Regions from separate parts of the Hyphomicrobium nitrativorans NL23 genome, predicted to be linked through region 1. Evidence: predicted binding sites of a transcription regulator. Region 1 holds the regulator's gene; the other holds the start of a gene.
The links. Region 1 encodes LexA, which represses DNA repair genes until DNA is damaged. Its sites were predicted from a motif close to TGTTCNNNNTGTGTTCNG; they were not measured.
Positions count from the first base shown of each region.

Region 2: the regulator LexA is predicted to act here: its motif matches at 1,607-1,624, upstream of W911_RS09640 (single-stranded DNA-binding protein).

Region 1 covers NC_022997.1:2,330,080-2,333,771, reverse strand. The annotation lists gene W911_RS10865 (ComEC/Rec2 family competence protein) at 1-1,316, shown strand, start outside; gene lexA (transcriptional repressor LexA) at 1,310-2,026, opposite strand; partial or broken gene W911_RS10855 (IS1 family transposase) at 3,359-3,692, opposite strand, start outside.
Region 2 covers NC_022997.1:2,068,358-2,072,049, reverse strand. The annotation lists gene W911_RS09645 (cation diffusion facilitator family transporter) at 1-762, shown strand, start outside; gene W911_RS09640 (single-stranded DNA-binding protein) at 857-1,384, opposite strand; gene W911_RS17390 (pentapeptide repeat-containing protein) at 1,654-3,692, opposite strand, start outside.

The DNA of each region.
Region 1 (3,692 bases):
CGCTGTTTCCGGCCGTTGCGCTGCGGATCTCGACGAAGAAATGGGCGGCCGTCGCCGGTCTCGTCGGCGCGACCGGATATCTCCTCATCTCGGGGGCCGCAATCGCCACCGTCCGCGCCTTCATCATGATTTCGATCATGTTCGTCGCGGTCCTGCTCGACCGGCAGGCGCTCGCAATGCGCAACGTCGCGCTCTCGGCGCTTCTCATCCTGCTCGTCATGCCGGAAAGCCTGCTCGATCCGGGTTTCCAAATGTCGTTCGCGGCCGTCATCGCGCTGATTGCCGGATACGAATTGATCCGGCGGCGCACAGAGCAAACGACTTTCGGCGGATGGGGGAAACTGGGCGTCGTTTTTCTCGGCGGCATCCTGCTCTCGACCGTGATCGCGAGCCTCGCGGTGGCGCCCATCGGCATCTATCACTTCCACAAAAGCCAGCAATACGCCGTGCTCGCCAATCTCATTGCCGGGCCCGCCGTCAATATCGTCATCATGCCGGCGGCGCTGCTCACCCTTGTCCTGATGCCGTTCGGGCTCGAATGGCTGGCGCTGCCAATCATGGCGCTCGGAATCGATTTCATGAGCTGGACGGCCTACGTCGTCGCCGCGCTTCCGGGCGCGGTGGGCGTGATCCCGGAAATCCGCGGGACCGCGTTCGCGCTCATGGTCGCGGGCGGGCTGTGGCTGATGCTCTGGCAAACGCGGTGGCGGCTCTGGGGGCTTCCCGTCATCGCCGCGGGCGCGCTGCTCGCTGGCGGAAAGGAACGGCCGGATATTCTTGTGGGACGCGGGGGCGACCTCGTGGCGGTGCGGGGCGCCGACGGCCTGCTCGTTGCCACGCGCGGGGCGTCCGGAAATTTCGAGCTCGGCCGCTGGCTCGAACACGATGGCGATGCGCGCGGGGCCCGCGCCGCGCGGGAGGCTCGCGGTCTTTTGTGCGACGGGGCGGGCTGCATCGGCGAGACAAAGGGGCTTCGTATCGCGATTGCCCGCCATTCCTCCGCCACGGCGGAAGACTGTGCGCATGCGGATATTCTTGTCGGCGGGCCGCGTCGTCCGCGCGGGTGCGACAGGCCGCTCGCTGTTTTCGATCGCGCGGCATTGCGGCGCAACGGCGCGCACGCGGTTTATATTCAAGACGAAGCGGAGAGCCCGGACCGCAACGCGCCCCGCGTGGTGCGGGCGGAATCGGTGGCCGCACGGCGCGGCGTGCGCCCATGGACGGAACGCCCCGAGCGGCCGAGGCGCTCGAATCGCACGCGCGACGCGTCGCCCGGCGCTTCCATCGGCTCCGCCGCTCCGCTTGCCGATCAGTAGCGCCGGATGAGGCCGACGAGACGGCCCTGGATGTCCACTTGATCGGGACCGAAGATGCGCGTTTTGAATTCCGGATTGGCCGCTTCGAGCGCAACCGTCGAACCCTTTTTGCGCAGGCGCTTCAAGGTGGCTTCCTCGTGCTCGACGAGGGCGACGACGATGTCGCCGTTCTCGGCCGTTTCACAGCGACGGATGATGACGGTGTCGCCATCGTGAATACCGGCTTCGATCATCGAATCGCCTTTGACTTCGAGGGCGAAGTGCTCGCCGTTGGTCAAAAGGTCGGGCGGGCAGGCGATGTCATGCGTGTGGTTCTGGATCGCGGAGATCGGGACGCCCGCCGCGATGCGCCCCATCACCGGCACCGAAACGGTGCGGCTATCGAGCATGTGCGAGGGAGGGAGCGAAATATCCGGCGCGCGCGATTTCGCGCCTTCGATCACGCTCGGCTGGAATCCGACGCGGCGGAGTGCCTCTGCGGCCTGTGCGGTGGAGCTTTCTGGCAGCTTCAGCACTTCGATGGCGCGTGCCCGGTGGGGCAGGCGGCGGATGAAGCCACGCTCGACCAGCGCCGTGATGAGGCGGTGGATGCCGGATTTGGATTTGAGATCGAGCGCGTCCTTCATCTCGTCGAACGACGGCGGGACGCCATCGGCCTGCATACGCTCGTGGATGAAGAGCAGAAGCTCTTTCTGCTTCGACGTCAGCATTCATGCCTCCCGTGCAAGGCCCGGACTTCCAAGGCCGAGAGTTATTCCGCCTACGACGTTCCGGCGGCGCGCCCTTCACGGGAACGCCGATGCGCCACAACGGCGAGGATCAAAACGGGCGATCCCTGTCTGCGGCGTTTCTGCCGCAAGCCCCGAAATCAGACCTTCGTCCGTATCCTGTCCGTGCCGGCTCGATCCGCAAAGCCGGATGACGCGTCGAAACCCGAGTCGTAAGACTCACCTAAACAAATCGTGAATGTACGCTAATCGTTCCCGGCTCGTTCTGCAAGCGCAACCTGTAATGAGGTAGTGTCTCAGTTTGAAATTTGGGGCGTTAAGGCGCCAGAAACCGAGACCGGCGAATCTCCGTGTAGGGGGAACCGTCGTGCTAGCTGACCCGTCTCGCGTACTTGCCCGATTGCGAGAGTCCGGAATACCGGACGATCATCCATTCGCCCTGGCGTCCATGATGCTCAAGCGGTTCAAAGGGGACTGGCAGGAGGCAGATGCTGAGTGCCGGCGATGTGCAAGCCGGCTTCTGGATGCTGGAAAGCTGGACGATGCCGCAGTCATGAGCCTCGCTGCCCGGATCTGCGTGTTCTACGGTGAGGCAAGGTAGCCTTCGGAAGGCGGGCAAAATCCCGCTCAACCCAATCCTTAAGCGGTGAAAGAGGCAGACTTGAGAATGGGACGGCAAGAGGCTCGACCATCAGGTAGTCGTCAACCTCATCGTGGTCGATAATGCCGGACAATGCCTCTGCCACGTCTCGACATCGAAGGTCGTGTGTAAAGCAGTACGCGCGTACGAGCTTGCCTTGCCACACGCTTCTAACGTTCACGAGAGCCCGCCTAACTCGATTATCAAGGCGAGTAACGTCGGATTCTTCCGCCTCTGACGGGCACTGGACAATGAGTAGCTTTCGCGCCCTCGCAGGTCGTGGCTCGGACACTGGGAAAAGATCGCGCACGATGCTCTCGCTCGTGCGATGAACTTCGATTTCCTCTTCCCATTCTTCATCCCAAACCATTTCTCGCGGTGCGTGGCAGGAGTAAACACCAACCTCGACGACCTCAAAACTGTCCACCCAGCTTGGAGCGCCATCCCGACCAAACATGGAGATTTCGATTGCCTCATTGGGGTCGGGCGCCACACAGAAGATAAGAACTTCATGCGCAAGAATTGTCGGCACGGGCCTGGGACCGTACGGGTCAGGGTAAAATGAAAGAGGGTCTTTCCGGGCTTGATAGAAAATTTCGTGCAGTATGCTGTACTTGGCGCGCACAAAAGCGAGATGCGAGTACCGCATGATCACCTCATAGCATCTATATCTTCTATGCGATTCTGCCTGATTCGCGCTTCTTGTAGGTCGCCGGTCGGCCGGGCTTCGGAGCGACCGCATCCATCCGCTCAATCAGGTCTTCGAACGACAGCAGCTTGTCCGTAAGCCCTGCGGCCATAGCGGGCGAGACGCGCAGCGTCTTGTGGATGCGGCACCAGTTGTAAAAGTAGAAGTAGAGCGAGAGCGCGTGACGGTGGTTTTGCGAGCTTCTTTGAGAAGGCGTTGGACAGGCGGGTGAACCGCTTCATGCTCATACGCATGGTGAGGTTCTGCCGCTCTACGTAGGACGTGGAGATGTGCTTCGCGTCCGGCTTACCCACGATAGG
Region 2 (3,692 bases), 260 kb from region 1:
AGCCAAGCGCTCATGCTTGTCGGTCTTGCCCGCGCAAAACGCGCGACGCACGCATCCGCGACCTGCGGCGATCTCTTCTTCTGGTCTTTCGTCGCTGCGTTGATTCTGTTTTCGCTCGCGGCAGGCGTTGCCGTTTACGAAGGCGTCGGCAAGATCACGGACGCGCCGCGCATTCTCTTGCGGTCGCAGAATGCCTACACGGCCCTCGCCGTGGCGTTCGCGCTCACCGTTGCAGCATATGTCCGCGTGAAACTCCACGCGAGAAACTTCGGCGGACAAGACGAACGTCTGACGACCACCACAGCCGCATCGCCCGTGTTCGTCGCAACACGCATCGAAACGACGGCGGCCCTCACAGGGCTCGTCATCGCCGCAATCGGCATCGCTCTCTCGTACGCGTGGGATTCCCGCTTCGCTGACGGCGGCGCGGCAATTCTCGTGGGCCTCGTCGTCGGCGGCGTCGCCGCCATCATGGGCATCGAAATTCGACGGCTGCTGATCGCCGACGCCCCCTCAGCCGAAGCCTCGACCGCCCCCGATGACGACCCATCCCGCAAGACCGCACAGAAGGAAAACGCGGCGAGCGCACCCACCCCACCGATGGTCGAAGAGCCCGCTCACGAGCGCGAAGCCGCCCGCGAACAACCGGCCGCGCCCATACACCCCGCATCGAAGCGCGCCTCTGAGCCGCATCTCAGCCGCCGCGCGAAGAAGCGCCAGGAGCAGCAGCATCGCCGCCACCCGCAGAGCTCCGACTCCTAACGAATGAACGGGACATCTCTCCCTTTTCCCTGCCCCTTGTTTGGGAGTTGAGGAAGGGAGGGATTGCAGACGACTGCTGTTGTGTCGCGCTTGCCTAGAATGGGATCTCGTCGTCGAACGAGCCGCCACCGCCGCCGCCCTTCGAACCGCCTCCGCCGCTGCTGCGGCCACCGCCACTGCTACGGCGAGGCTCGCTGTCGCCAAACCCGCCGCTGTCGCCGCCATAATCCGACTGCCCGCTCTCCGAGAGACCGCCGCCACCACCACCAGAGCGCCCGTCGAGCATCGTCAGCGTGCCGTTAAAGCCCTGCAGCACCACTTCCGTGCTGTAGCGATCCTGGCCCTGCTGATCCTGCCATTTGCGGGTCTGCAACTGGCCCTCGATGTAAACCTTCGCGCCCTTCTTGAGGTACTGCTCGACCACGCGGCACAGGTTCTCGTTGAACACCACGACGGAATGCCATTCCGTCCGCTCGCGCCGCTCGCCGCTCGACTTGTCGCGCCACGTTTCGCTGGTCGCGATCCGGAGGTTGGCGATCGGACGCCCGTCCTGCGTGCGGCGGATCTCGGGGTCACGCCCCAGGTTTCCGATCAGGATCACTTTGTTGACCGATCCGGCCATATCGCCACTCCCTGTATTGTATGCTGCACGCAGCGCGAAGCGTCCCTGCTCCACGCCCGCGACTCGACGAGTTGCACGCACCCTATCCGCTTACGAAGCCCGAAGGGCAGCGGGGCCGTAGCCTTATCCAGCGATTTCTCAACCGCTTCGCCGCCGCTCTTCCCACGAAGAGGCGGCGGACGACGAGGCACGCTCTTGCGAAAACCCGGCGCGTCCGATTCAAGTTCCGCTTATGTTCTATGCTTCCCACGCCGGGCGCGCAACCCGCCTCAGCCGCCGTGGGCCACATCCGCCGCCGTCGAGAGATCCCGCAGCACCTTGGGCCCGACGGTCTCGGACGCCGGGCACGACGCAGCCTTCAGCCGCGCATAGACTTGCCCCAGATCTCCGCGGAACTCCTGCCGTTGGGCGCGCCGCGCAACCCCCGTCGCCACCGCCCCGTTGCTCCACCGCGGCCGGCACAAGAGCTGCACGAGATAGTCGGTGATCGACTGCCGGTAGATGTCCCCATCCCAGCGCGTGCCCACCGACGCCAGCCCCTGCCATTGCCGGTAATCCGCCGTCGACGTCCACCGCGCGCCTTCGCCGAGGTCCGCAATCGCGGCCGCCCTCTCCTCAAGGCGCGCACGCACCCGCCTGCTCTGCACCCGCGCGAGCCGCGCCTTAATCTCCGCCACATCCCCATCTGTCGCTTGCGCAATCGCGACGCCCGTAAAGTCCGCCAGCCCATTGGGGTCCGCCGAGGGCGGCAGCGTGCGCCACACCTTCGCTTCACGCAGATCCGTCCCGACCGTGCTCGCGCCCGATACGTCCGCCCCGATCAGCGACGCACGATACAGCACCGCGCCGTCGAGCTTCGCATCCTTGAGGATCGCGAGATCGAGCACGGCAAAGCTCATCACTGCGCCGATCAGGTCCGCGTGCGAAAAATCCGCGCCCATAAGCTGCGCGCCCGTGAGGTCCGCGCCTTGAAGGCTGGCCATAAGGAAGTTGGCGCCCTGCGCTTCTGCGCCTCCGCTCATGTCCGCCTTGTCGAGCCGCGCCGACGAGAAGTTCGCGCCCGGCATCAGAGCATAGCCGAGCGTCACGCCTTCGAGGCGCGCTTCCGAAAAATTCGCCCCCGTAAGATCGATGCCCGAGAGATGGGCTCCGTCGAGACGCGCGCGCGTGAACGTCGCCCGCCGCGCCCGCGTGCAATCCGCTCCCTCTCGATCCGCCGAGACGACGAGGCGCATGATGTCCGCGCATTGCATCCATACCCCGCGCAGATCGGCCCCGGCGAGCGAAGCGCCCGTGAGGTCCGCTCCCGTAAAATCCGCTTGATGCAGATCCGAGCGGTCGAGCTTCGCAAACCTGAGATCCCGCCCACGCAGATTGAGGCTCGGCTCGCCCGGCCGTTGCGCGCTGTCGAGCACGAGGTCCGTATCCATCACTTCGAGGTTGCGCTTGAAGATGCCGAGCAGCGCCCCATCCGGCCCCGATGCCAGGATCGGCACCGCATAGCCGCGTACGAGGCGGGCCCGCCCGCTTGGGTTGTCGTCGCTTTCGAGGCCGAACGTCCGCTGCGTAAAGCGATCCAGCGCCTCGCCCGGCACGGTCGCGAACAGAAACGAGAACAACCCCACGAACAGCAGCACCAGCGTCGTCACGACGAAGCTGACCGGATGCGCCCGCGTGCTCCGCATCAGCGCCTGCGGAAACGACGCCTCCGCGCGAAGCAGGAACACGCCGATCGAAATCAGCATCACGACATCCGCGATCAGCGCCGCGCGATGGATCCAGGTGATGCCCGCGTCGTGGTAGGGCAGAAACACGACCTGCACATAGAGCAGCAGCAGAACGGGAAGCGCGACAAGCGTCGTCCAGCTCATGGCGTAGAGAAACGCGCTCATCACGCGGCTTCGGTGCGGACCCGCGATCGCCTGCACGAAAAAGAAATTGTTGAGTTCGAGCCGCAAGGGATGTGTGCGCTTGTCGGTCGCCTCGATCAGCCGGATCGCCGCGTCGAACTCCAACGTCTCGCGCGCCAGGAGGGCGAGCTGCGACACCAGCCCCACGTGCATCAGCACCAGCACGACGGGCGCGAATTGGAAGAACTGACGAAGCTGAATGTCGACTTGCAGGATCGGCAGCGAGACCGCCGTTTCGAGCAGAAGATCCTTATGCGTCACCCCCGCCACCGCGATGGTGAGATAGGCCATGACGCCGAGAAAGATCAGCCACGCCGTGTGCGCCGTATGGCTCGAATTGTTGACGGCTTCGAGCAGGCTGTAGGGATTGACCGGCGTTTCCCCTTGCCGCTCATGAC